Regions from separate parts of the Labrenzia sp. THAF35 genome, predicted to be linked through region 2. Evidence: riboswitches for the same ligand, from Rfam matches in the RefSeq annotation. Region 2 holds a riboswitch; each other region holds the start of a gene.
What was found. Region 2 has a riboswitch for thiamine pyrophosphate ahead of thiC (phosphomethylpyrimidine synthase ThiC). Riboswitches for the same ligand answer to the same signal wherever they lie in the genome.
Positions count from the first base shown of each region.

Region 1: it holds a riboswitch for thiamine pyrophosphate, as region 2 does, so the genes downstream of both, thiO (glycine oxidase ThiO) here and thiC (phosphomethylpyrimidine synthase ThiC) in region 2, are expected to answer to the same signal.
Region 3: it holds a riboswitch for thiamine pyrophosphate, as region 2 does, so the genes downstream of both, FIU93_RS10460 (ABC transporter permease) here and thiC (phosphomethylpyrimidine synthase ThiC) in region 2, are expected to answer to the same signal.

Region 1 covers NZ_CP045380.1:4,975,621-4,979,728, reverse strand. The annotation lists gene FIU93_RS22940 (pirin family protein) at 1-852, opposite strand, end outside; gene FIU93_RS22935 (DNA topology modulation protein FlaR) at 999-1,523, shown strand; TPP riboswitch at 1,571-1,691, shown strand; gene thiO (glycine oxidase ThiO) at 1,853-2,830, shown strand; gene thiS (sulfur carrier protein ThiS) at 2,814-3,011, shown strand; gene FIU93_RS22920 (thiazole synthase) at 3,017-3,790, shown strand; gene FIU93_RS22915 (thiamine phosphate synthase) at 3,787-4,108, shown strand, end outside.
Region 2 covers NZ_CP045383.1:70-4,177, reverse strand. The annotation lists gene repB (plasmid partitioning protein RepB) at 1-609, opposite strand, end outside; gene repA (plasmid partitioning protein RepA) at 613-1,806, opposite strand; TPP riboswitch at 2,076-2,201, shown strand; gene thiC (phosphomethylpyrimidine synthase ThiC) at 2,293-4,101, shown strand.
Region 3 covers NZ_CP045380.1:2,270,948-2,275,055, forward strand. The annotation lists gene FIU93_RS10450 (adenylosuccinate synthase) at 1-217, shown strand, start outside; gene FIU93_RS10455 (hypothetical protein) at 482-2,254, shown strand; TPP riboswitch at 2,336-2,442, shown strand; gene FIU93_RS10460 (ABC transporter permease) at 2,500-3,345, shown strand; gene FIU93_RS10465 (ABC transporter substrate-binding protein) at 3,368-4,108, shown strand, end outside.

The DNA of each region.
Region 1 (4,108 bases), on a different replicon from region 2:
CTTGGCCTGCTCGATGCGCTCTTTCGATGAAGACACAAAGTTCCACCAGATATAACGCCGGCCGTCCATCGGTTCGCCGCCAAGCACTACGAAACGAGCCGGCACGGGAGACGTGTTTTCGATCACCAGATGATCACCCGGTTTGAACACCAGCAGCTGGGCCGGATCGAAATTCTGGCCGGCGATGGTGATCTGGCCCGAGACCGTGTAAAGGCCGCGCTCTTCCCATCCGGCATCCAGCGGGATCTTCGCTCCCGGTTCCAGCGTGATATCGGCATAGAACATGTCGGACGCTGTCTTTACCGGTGCCTTGTGGCCATAAAGCTCGCCCGCGATAAGTTTGACTGAAGCGCCCTTGTCGGCAAATTCCGGCTGTTCTTCTGTGCCGTGGTGCTGGAAGGTCGGGTCTGTCTCTTCCAGATGTTTAGGCAGGGCCACCCAGCTCTGCAGGCCGAACAGGGGACGTTTTTCCTGCAGGCGTTCCGGCCTCTCACGTTCGGAATGCACGATGCCCTTGCCGGCGCTCATCCAGTTCAGAGCACCGGGGGCAATCGCAATCTCCGTTCCAAGGCTGTCACGATGATACATCTCTCCTTCGAAGAGATAGGTAACTGTCGCCAACCCGATGTGAGGATGCGGGCGCACGTCGATACCGCCGCCGACCAAAAGCTCTGCCGGGCCCATCTGGTCGAAGAAGATAAACGGGCCAACCATCCGCCGCCTGGCAGACGGCAAGGCACGTCTTACCGAAAATCCGCCGAGGTCGGATGTCCGCGGTACGATGATCGTTTCAATCGGGTCACAGCTTGCAGCATTTCCAGGTACGGGATCAGGGCAATTCAACCAGCTCATCTGCCTCTCCATCAAAGAACATTCTGTCTTGCAAACTAGATAGGGCCTGCGAAGCCGAAGTGTCCATTGAACAGTCTGTTTCGGGTTTTCATCCCCTGTACAATCTGTATAACGACCGGCCCTTCCTTGCTTTTGTTTGGTGCGACATGAAACGCGTGATGATCGTTGGCGGCCCGGGCTCGGGCAAAAGCACGCTTGCCGTTGCCCTTGGGCGGAAAACCGGACTGCCGGTCTATCATATGGACAAGATCCACTACCGCTCCGGTTGGAGCGAGCGGACGCGGGCAGAGAAAGACCGGCTGACGCATGAGGTCCATCTGAAGGATGTGTGGATCTTCGAGGGCGGTCATTCAAGCACCTATGCGGAACGTCTCGAACGTGCCGACACTTTCATCTGGCTCGATGTCCCGGTGACGTGCCGCATATTTCGAGTGCTGAAACGGTCGGTGAAATACAATGGGCAAAGCCGTCCGGATCTGGCCGAGGGCTGCCCGGAGCAGTTCAACTGGCAAACTGTTGAATTCCTGAGGTTCATCTGGCGAACGAGACACTCCGCCAGAGCCAAGCTGGAGCACATCTACCGCGAACCTCCGGACCATCTGAAAGTCTATCGGTTCAGCACCCTTGCCGAAATCGACGACTTTCTGGCGCGACCCTGGCAACAAGGATGAAGGCTCATCCTGTCTCTTGACAGGTGCGCCTGACGGGCGGCACAACAGGGGCTCACCCGGGGTGCCTCCAGAAGAGGCTGAGATACTGCTGGCGCACTTGCGCAGTGCAGGGACCCGACGAACCTGATCCAGGTCATGCTGGCGAAGGGAAGGTGTTCTCGGCCAACTGCGTTCGCCACGGCAATGCTCCACCCCGGCCACCTTTCCAAGCCGAATGTCCGAAATGCGCGACCTTTTCCGGTCCTTACGGAGATCCGTTGAATGCAAGCGGGCTATCAGACATTCCGTGATGTCGAACGACTGACGTCCATCCTGGCAGGAGAGGCGGAATGAAGGTCTGTATCAAAGGGGCGGGTGTCGCCGGTTTAGCACTGGCACATGAGCTTGTCTCGCGCGGTGTGCGGGTGGAGCTGCTGGAAAAACACAAGGATCTCACCGCCAGTGCCTCCTGGCTCGCAGGCGGCATGTTGGCGCCATGGTGTGAGCGGGAAAGTGCCGAGGAAGATGTTCTGCGGCTCGGGCAAGCCTCCATTGGCTGGTGGAGCAAGGTCCTGCCGGGACAGGTTTCGCACAATGGCACGCTGGTTGTTGCCGCGCCGCGCGATACCGGCGAGTTAAGTCGCTTTGCTTCTCGAACCAGCGGCTTTGCCTGGCTCGATGCTGACGCGCTGGGCGCACTCGAACCGGACCTCGCAGGCCGATTTGCAAAGGGGCTCCATTTTGCCGGGGAAGCCCATCTCGATCCGCGGCAGGCCCTCACGGCATTGCGGGCAAAGGTGTCTGAAAGCGGTGCCAAGGTGAGGTTAGAGGCGCAGCACTTCACCGCGGCGACCGATATTGTCGCCGATTGTACCGGCATGGCCTCGCCGGATCCGCACTTGCGTCCCGTACGCGGTGAAATGCTGATCCTCCACGCGCCGGATGTCTCGCTTTCGCGGCCGGTGCGTTTTATGCACCCGCGCATCCCGGTCTATGTCGTGCCTCGTGACAACGGTGTTTTCATGGTCGGGGCAACCATGATCGAAAGCGGTGACCAGGGAGCGGTCAGTGTTCGGTCCACCATGGAACTTCTAAATGCCGCCTACAGCCTGCATCCGGGATTTGCCGAGGCAAAGATCATCGAAACCGGGGTGGGCATCCGTCCGGCATATCCAAACAATCTTCCTCGTCTCACGTTTACCGGCAACACGTTGTCAATGAACGGATTCTACCGGCACGGCTTCCTGCTTGCTCCGCATTTTGCCATGGAGGCGGCAGGCAGGATCGTGCAACACCTTCAGGAGATGTCCCTTGAAGCTAACCATTAACGGCGAACCTAAGGAAGTTGTCAGCGCGACGCTAGCTGCGCTTCTGGACGAACTTGCCTATGACCATGAGTTTCTTGCAACGGCGCGCAACGGCGATCTGGTTTGTGCTGAAGAACGAAGCGCTTGCGTCCTTCAAGCTGGCGACCGTATCGAGATCCTGTCGCCGATGCAGGGAGGATGACGCCCATGTTTGAAGTTTATGGCGAAAGCGTTGCGTCGCGTTTCCTGCTTGGAACTGCCCAGTACCCATCTCCCCAAATTCTGTCGGACACGGTGAAGGTATCCGGGGCTGAAATTCTGACGGTGTCCCTTCGGCGCGAAACGGCAGGAAGTGGCGGAGGCGGCCGGTTCTGGGACCTGATCCGGGAACTGAACGTCAAGGTGCTGCCCAACACTGCCGGATGTCATTCGGTGAAGGAAGCCGTCACCACCGCAAAAATGGCACGCGACCTTTTTGGAACCGACTGGATCAAGCTGGAAGTAATCGGTCATCACGACAGCCTGCAGCCGGATGTCTTTGGCCTAGTTGAAGCCGCACGTATCCTGAGCGATGACGGCTTCAAGGTGTTTCCCTATACGACGGACGATATTGTCGTCGGCGAACGGTTGCTTGACGCGGGGTGTCAGGTGTTGATGCCCTGGTGTGCGCCAATCGGTTCGGCGAAAGGGCCGGTCAATCCGGATGCCCTTCGTGCTTATCGCAGTCACTTCAAAGGCATCCCACTTGTTGTGGATGCCGGTCTTGGCAGACCGTCCCATGCGGCTGCTGTTCTGGAACTCGGTTTCGATGCGGTACTGCTGAATACGGCTGTCGCAAAGGCCGGAGACCCTGTCGCAATGGCCAAAGCCTTTGCAGTTGCAATTGAGGCCGGTCGCCTGGCCTATGAAGCCCAACCCCTGGAACCTCGCGACATGGCGGTTCCTTCTACCCCGGTTCTCGGAATGGCGGTGTTTGAATGAAGCTCGATCCCTTTTACCTCATCGTCGACAGTTCCGACTGGATCGAGCGGCTGGTTCCGCTTGGCGTCAAACTGGTTCAACTGCGCATCAAGGACGCGAGCGACGAAGTCCTGCGCAAGGAAATCGCAGCATCCAAGAGCGCTTGCGAAAAGCACGGCTGCCAACTTGTCGTGAACGACTATTGGCAGCTTGCGATTGAACTGGACTGCGACTTTGTCCATCTTGGTCAGGAAGACCTTGCTGACGCCGATGTCGCGGCCATTCACAAGGCGGGTCTGAAACTTGGCGTTTCGACCCATGACGGTGAGGAACTGGAAA
Region 2 (4,108 bases):
TTTTGATACAGCCGCTCTGTCCACTTTGAGCGCAGATATAATGACATTCCGCTTGAACTTTTGGTCTTCCAATCGCGCTGCAAACAACGCACGTTCTATATAGGAAAGATTGGTTCTGGCACTGTTTTCCTGCCCTTGAAGAACGACCAGTTGCTCATCGTTCAACTCCCGAACGACAGCCTTGACCTTTCGATTGAGGCTTCTGGCCGCCCGAAGTCTACGATGGCCGAATGCCACCTGCATGCGACCCTTTTGAGCCGGGTTTGGACGAACAAGGATTGGTACTAATTGCCCGTGCTCATCGATTTGTTGAACAAAGTCCCTCTCGACTTCCGGGTCCGCTTCCAAACGGTCGCGAACAAATGAATCGTCTATTTGAGAGGGATCCAGTTCAACGACCTTTTGTCCTTCCAACAGTTGCCGTTCTAATTCACTAGCACGGTCCATCTGACTTGAGAGTGAGCCAAGAGTTTTTGCGATGCCTCCAACCGGTGAACTTGACCGTCTATTTGGCGTGATGCCCGCCAGTGGGCGATCCGATTTATTTGGATCCCCTTGGATTTCACCATCCTCGTCCGACGAAAAACTGATCAGGTCTTTGCGTGCCATCCCTTACCTCCGTCCCCAAGTCACGTTTAAGAGGTCTTCGATTTCCTGGTTCACGAGAGACATAGATTCCATTGCGCGATCATAAGTACCGCGCACAAATTGGCTTCTTTCGACTTCATACAAAGTTTGCTTGGTAACACCGGCATCAGAAATAGCAGTAGATTTAAGCATCGCATGTTGAAGCATGCGATTTCCAAATATTGAACGCATAAACCCGGTCATCTGGCTTTGTGGTCCATCGTTTGGTTCGAAGCGAGTAACCAAGTAACGCATCCAATCATAGCTGGTACGCCCTCCGGCCTTTTCGACAACACTCATCAATTCAGCTGTCATAGAAAGAAATTGGGACATAGACATAACGTCCAACATCTGTGGATGTACGGTGATCAATACTCCTGTGGCCGCACTTAAGGCCGACATCGTTAGAAAGCCAAGCTGAGGTGGGCAATCAATGACTACAACGTCGTAATAGCTTTCAACGCTTGTCAGCACCTCCCCTATTCGGGCGAAAAACATGGACGCTGAACGTCCTTCAGACATTGCTTTGGGCGTTTCATGCTCGAATTCCATCAATTCAAGATTGCCTGGAACAATATGGAGGTTTGGCGTATATGTGGATCGAATGATTTCGCTTAAGGCTCGAGGGTCTTCATAACGGATAGCACCGTAAAGCGTTTCTCCCTCGTCGACATCTAGTTCGGGTTGATGTCCGAACATCGCTGACAATGATGCTTGTGGATCAAGGTCAATTGTTAAAACGCGGTATCCACGCAACGCCAAGAACTGAGCCAAATGAGCAGATGTGGTGGTTTTTCCGGAACCACCTTTGAAGTTCATTACAGTGATAACCTGAAGCTTTTCATCTCCCCGACGGATCGGCACATATTTTGGCGTGCCATTTTTCTCGTCCAAGACCTGACGTATATGATCCATGTCCTCGACAGAATATGTGCGCCTACCGTTCTCGTTTGGTTCGGGGCCATGCCCATCAGCGGCGACCTGACGTAAATAGCCTTCCTTAATGCCAATCAATTTAGCTGCTTCTGCAGGCGAAAATCTTCGGATAGTCTTTTGAGAAGCAGGTGGAAAGATTTTTCGTTGATGTATCTGCAATTGATGAGCGAGCTCATTCGCGTCCGCCGAAAGTGTCGTTGGCAGGTGTTCAGCAGCACCTTCAACCAGAAGATTGGTGTCCATCTCGAAAAATCCTCGAACTGCGCATTTTTGAAAACTACGCCTCAAACTGCGCTGTTACAATATGCTCCGATTCGTTACCAATTTACAAACGCTTAACCAAGTGCATTTTTCAGCCTAGTTTCGACAAGAACTTCGCATTGTTGTCCGCGGACAACTTTTTGGAGTCACCCGGCACATTTCCTTCAACCTTTTGCCGCCAAAGTGACAGCACTTCCTCGTCGAGCCAAGCATCTCTGTATTGACAAACGCACGTGGATGATGGCCGATGGCAACGTTACCAGGGGTGCCCCGGCAAGGGGCTGAGATACTGCTGGGCCGTTGATTGATGGCAGCGCAGTGACCCGTTGAACCTGATCCAGTTCATACTGGCGTAGGGACGGTGCAAGCGCTGCAGTACGACGTTGCCCAGAATCCGGAGCGTCATGGCGTCTTTCCATCATTCCGGCTTCGAACTGGGTCTCCAACTTGAAAGATTGGAGCCTCAGAATGAACATTGCCACCAAGACTATTACGCCCGAAATCACCAAGGGGCCGCTGCCTGCCTCTACAAAGGTTTACAAGCCGGGCGAAATTCATCCCGATATCCGCGTACCAGTGCGCGAGATCGCAGTCCATCCGGCCGCCGGCGAACCGCCCGTCACGGTCTATGATGCCTCCGGTCCCTATACCGACCCGACCCAGGCGATCGATATTGAAATGGGACTGCCGCGCCTTCGCGCCGAGTGGATCGCCGCCCGCGGTGACACGGAGGAATATGAGGGCCGCATGGTCAAGCCGGAAGACAACGGCTTTGCCACCGGCGAGCGCCTGACACTGCAATTCCCTAACCTGCAGAAACCGCGCCGCGCCAAAGACGGCAAGACCGTCACCCAGATCGCCTATGCCCGCGCCGGCATCATCACGCCAGAGATGGAATTCATCGCCATCCGGGAAAACCTTGGTCGCAAGGCTGCAAACGAAAAGCTTCCCCGTGATGGAGAGAGCTTCGGCGCGGCGATCCCGGATTTTGTTACACCGGACTTCGTCCGCGAGGAAGTCGCCCGCGGGCGCGCGATCATCCCAGCCAATATCAACCATCCGGAAGCGGAGCCGATGATCATTGGCCGGAACTTCCTGGTGAAGATCAACGCCAATATCGGCAACTCTGCCGTCACCTCGTCGATGGCGGAGGAAGTCGAGAAAATGGTCTGGGCGACTCGCTGGGGCGCCGACACCGTCATGGACCTATCGACCGGGCGCAACATCCACAACATTCGTGAATGGATCATCCGGAATTCGCCGGTTCCGATCGGCTCGGTGCCGCTCTACCAGGCGCTGGAAAAGGTTGGCGGCATTGCCGAGGACCTTACCTGGGAAGTCTTCCGCGACACGCTGATCGAGCAGGCCGAACAGGGCGTCGACTATTTCACCATCCATGCCGGTGTCCGGCTCTCCTACATTCCGCTCACCGTCAACCGCGTTACCGGCATCGTATCGCGCGGCGGTTCGATTATGGCCAAGTGGTGCCTGCATCATCACAAGGAGAGCTTCCTTTACGAGCATTTCGAGGAGATCTGCGACATTTGCCGTGCCTACGACGTTTCCTTTTCACTTGGTGACGGCTTGCGTCCGGGCTCGATTGCCGACGCCAACGACGCAGCGCAGTTCGCCGAACTGGAAACGCTCGGAGAGCTGACGAAGATCGCCTGGGCGAAAGACTGCCAGGTCATGATCGAAGGCCCTGGTCATGTGCCGATGCACAAGATCAAGGAGAACATGGACAAGCAGCTTGCGGTCTGCGGCGAGGCGCCGTTCTACACGCTCGGACCGCTGACGACCGACATCGCGCCGGGTTACGACCATATCACCTCGGGCATCGGTGCCGCGATGATTGGCTGGTTCGGCACGGCGATGCTCTGCTACGTCACGCCGAAGGAACACCTCGGCCTTCCCGACCGCAATGATGTGAAGACCGGTGTCATAACCTACAAGATCGCCGCCCATGCCGCCGACCTCGCCAAGGGTCATCCGGCAGCGAAGGTCCGCGACGACGCCCTGTCGCGCGCCCGTTTCGAGTTCCGCTGGGAGGACCAGTTCAACCTCGCGCTCGATCCGGAAACGGCCCGTTCGATGCATGACGAGACCTTGCCGAAGGAAGCCCACAAGGTCGCGCACTTCTGCTCCATGTGCGGTCCGAAATTCTGCTCCATGCGGATTTCCCACGATATCCGCGACGCTGCTCGTCAAGAGGGCATGGAGGCGATGGCAGTCAGATATCGTGCTGGCGGCGATCTCTACATGCCAAAGGATCTGTAGTTCATTC
Region 3 (4,108 bases), on a different replicon from region 2:
TTCGCAGGGTGCCCAGGAGCGCGTGAAGCCGATTTACGAAAGCCTGCCGGGCTGGAAGGAATCGACCGAAGGTGCTCGCACCTGGGCCGATCTGCCGGCGCAGGCGATCAAATATGTGCGTCACGTCGAAGAACTGATCGGTGCTCCGGTCGCTCTTCTGTCGACAAGTCCGGAACGGGACGACACAATTCTTGTGCAGAATCCCTTCCAGGATTGAGATCTGTGACGTTAGAAGCACATTATTAAGGACTGCGGTTGCGTGCTGCGAATCACCGCACGCAACCACCTTTCGTTTTCGGCGTTCCATGTGTGTGCCGAACAAACAATCTGTGTTAGGAAAAGGGTACTGCGAGGTTCTCTGTCGCGGCGAAGTTATTGAAGAAATAGCACCGGTTTTCGAAAAACTTGCTATAAGCCTGAGAATGAAACGAAATCTCGGGCCCGCAGAACAGATCCTTGCAGTCGGCCGGTAGGCAGGAAGATGGCTGATTACTATTCAATTCTGAAGAAAACGATCGCGTCTTTACCTGAAAACAATGGTGCTGCACGCAGAAGCGTTTACAGCCGTGCGCGCAATGCCATCGTCAATCAGCTGAAAGCCTATGAGCCGCCGCTGGCGCCGTCCGAGATCACGGCCGAGCAGCTGCGTCTGGAAGAAGCCATTCGCAAGGTGGAAGCCGAAGCCGCCCGCGAAAGCCTCGGTCTCAGCCCCACTGTTCCGAAGGTCGAAACGCCGACCCCGGCGCCGCAGGTTTCCGCGCCGCCCGTGACACCGCCTCCGGCTGAGCCGGTGGCAGAGGCTGCGCCGGAAGCGCCTGCGCCTGCACCACAGGAACCTGAAACAACTGCAGCACCGGTGGTGGATACCCCGGCTCCGTCGCCCTTGAAGGAAACCCTGACACAGGCCGAAGCGCTTGGCACCGCGGCCAGCCAGGCTGTTCACCACGCCAAGGAAGCTGCCGACCCGGGCGCTGCGCCTGTGCGCCAGGAGCCCTCTTTCGGCGGACCTGTGCAGCCGGAACAGACAGATGATGGCCTATTCGAGCCTGCGGATACCACCGGTGCGGCCGATCCCGCCGATCAGGCTTATCCAGGCGAGGAAACAGCCAAGCCGAAGGACAAGTCGGCCTCCAAGAAAAGCCGCTCCAAGCGCGCCAAGCCGAGTGCTTCGGATGCGCTGCGTGGTGATTCATCCGGCAGCCGCACCGTTCCGATCGTGATTGCTGCGGGTGTCCTGTTGCTGGTGCTCCTGGGCGCCGGAGCCTATTTCCTGATGCCTGCGGGCGATGAGACAGCCGATAGCGGCAACGTGCCGGTCGCGTCTTCTTCGCAAACGCCTGTCGATACGCAGCCGGACACCACGCCGGAGCCTTCGACCGCTGCCCCTGTCGGAGAAGGTGAAGAGCCTTCGAAAAACACCGACCGCCTGTTGAACGAAGGCGAGACCGATGTGGTTGCCCCGGATGCACGTACGGTAACCACGACGACGATTACCGGACAGTCTGATTCGCCTGCGCCGGCCGATACACCGCAGGTCGATACACCAGCTTCCGCTGCGCCCGAACCTTCCCAGCCGTCCATCGTGACGAGTGGAGAAAACGATCAGTCTTCTGCGACCACCGAAAGCCCGATTGCGGTGCCGGAAGACAATCTCTCGGCCATTTCGCCAGACGAAACTTCACCGGCTCCGTCCGCTACGGATGCGGATTCCTCGGTGCAGCGCTCCATCCTTTACGAAGAAGGGGAAGAGTCCGGTGGTGCCGGAACGGCTGCGCAAGGCGCTGTCGTTTGGGGTGTCGATGAAGAAACGAATCTGGACGGCAAGGCTCTCGCGGTTCTGAGCGCCTCCATTGAAATCCCCGAGCGGGATGTGAAGGTCGACATTCGCATCAAGCCGAATGACGATACTTCCTTGCCCGCCAGCCATCTGGTCGAGATCAAGTACGAGTTCCCGGAAAACTTCGCTCCGGGTGACGTCGTCAACGTGCCAGGCCTGGTCATGAAGCCTACGGAAGAAGCTCGTGGCGATGCGCTGATCGGCGCTTCCGTGAAAGTGTCTCCGGGCTTTTTCTGGATTGCCCTTTCAAGCTTGCCGAACGAGCAGCAACGCAATCTCGCCCTGCTGCGTGAACGCGGCTGGATTGACATTCCGATGCTTTACGAAAACGGCAAGCGCGGCATCTTGACCCTGGAAAAGGGAACCGCCGGTGCAGATGCCGTTGAAAAGGCGATCACGTCTTGGCAAGCCGGCTAAGCGCCAGCCTGCCTCCTTTCAAAATCTGAAGAAGCCGCCTCACGGCGGCTTGCCTTTTTTCGTCACACAAGGCATGGTCCGCCTTGGTCCGAGGGGTGTTCCGGTTACCGGAGCTGAGATGGCGTAATGCCGAACCCTTAGAACCTGATCCGGGTCATGCCGGCGAAGGGACGGAATCCTTAGCCTATTCCCGGATCTCCATTGTCATTTTCGGCTTGTCCGAAGACGGGAGATCCTATGCGTACTTGTCTGCGACCACTGCGGTCGCCGCACATCCGAATGCCGGTATCGGCTTTCATGCGTTCCTGTTGGCCAATGGCGGCGGAGGCTGCGGGATGATGGCGTTTGTGAAAGCTGTTGCCAGGACCATACTCGGCCTCCTGCTGACTGTCGTTATCTGGGCGGCAATCGTCCATGTGTTTGACACCCAGCATTATATCATGCCGGGTCCGGACCGCGTCTTTACGGCCTTTGTCAAACACGCAGGCTTCCTTCTGCATCATGCCGGCATCACCGCCTATGAGACGGTGCTCGGGTTTGTGCTGGGGGCAGCCGCCGGGGCATTGCTTTCCGTTCTTTTGTGGCTGTTTCCGATTGCTGCAAGATTTGCCATGCCGCCCATTCTGGTGACGCAGGCCCTGCCTGTTTTCGCAATCGCGCCGATCCTGGTGCTCTGGCTCGGTTTCGGGCTGGCCTCCAAGATCGTCGTCATCATCCTGGTCATCTTCTTCACGGTCACATCGACGTTTTTCGATGGCCTGCAGCGGCTTGACCCGGGTTTGTGCGATCTCGCCCGGCTTTATCGTCTGTCTCGCCTGAAGGAACTCTGGTTCTTTCGCCTGCCGTCAGGCTTGCCGGCGTTTGCCTCCGGCCTGCGGGTGGCCGCGGTGTTCGCTCCCATGGGGGCGATCATTGGCGAATGGGCCGGGGCAAAAGGAGGCCTGGCCTTCATCATGCTTCAAAGCAGCAACCGGATGCAGGCGGACATGATGTTCGCCGCCCTGATCCTGCTCGCGGCGATGGTGCTGATCATGCGCTTTGCCGTGAACCATCTCACCCGACTTCTTGTTCCCTGGCAGCCGCTCACCTAGCTGCCGCTCTACGGAGGACCTCATGAAAAAACAAATCCTGTCACTCGCATTGGCGGCCGGGCTGCTGGCATCGGGGCCGGTACAGGCCAGTGAGAAACTGACCTTGCTGCTCGACTGGTTCATCAATCCGGATCACGCGCCGCTTGTAACTGCGCAGAACATGGGTTTCTTCGAGGCAGAAGGCCTCGAGGTTGAGATCATCGAACCGGCGGACCCGGCGATGCCGCCGAAACTGGTTGCTGCCGGGCAGGGCGATATCGCGGTGTCCTATCAGCCGACGCTTCATGCGCAAATCGAGGAAGAGCTGCCGCTGAAATGGATCGGTACGCTGGTGGAGACGCCCCTCAATTCGCTCATTGTGCTCAAGGACGGCCCGATACAGGAACTGAAGGACCTCAAGGGGAAGAGTGTCGGTTTTTCCGTGTCCGGCTTCGAGGACGCGATGCTGGGCCAGATGCTGCGTTCGGCCGGTTTGACCATGGATGATGTCGAGCTGGTGAACGTCAATTTCGCGTTGTCAGGCTCTCTGCTTGCCGGTCAGGTGGATGCGGTGATCGGCGCATATCGCAATTTCGAGCTCACCCAGCTCGAAATCGAAGGCAAACCCGGCAAGGCTTTCTTCCCGGAAGAAAACGGTGTGCCGATCTTTGATGAGCTGATCTATGTCGTCAACAAGGACAAGACGGACGATCCACGCTTCGCCAAGTTCCTGGCAGCCGTGGAAGCGGCCACGATCTATCTGAGCAATCACCCGGAAGAAGCC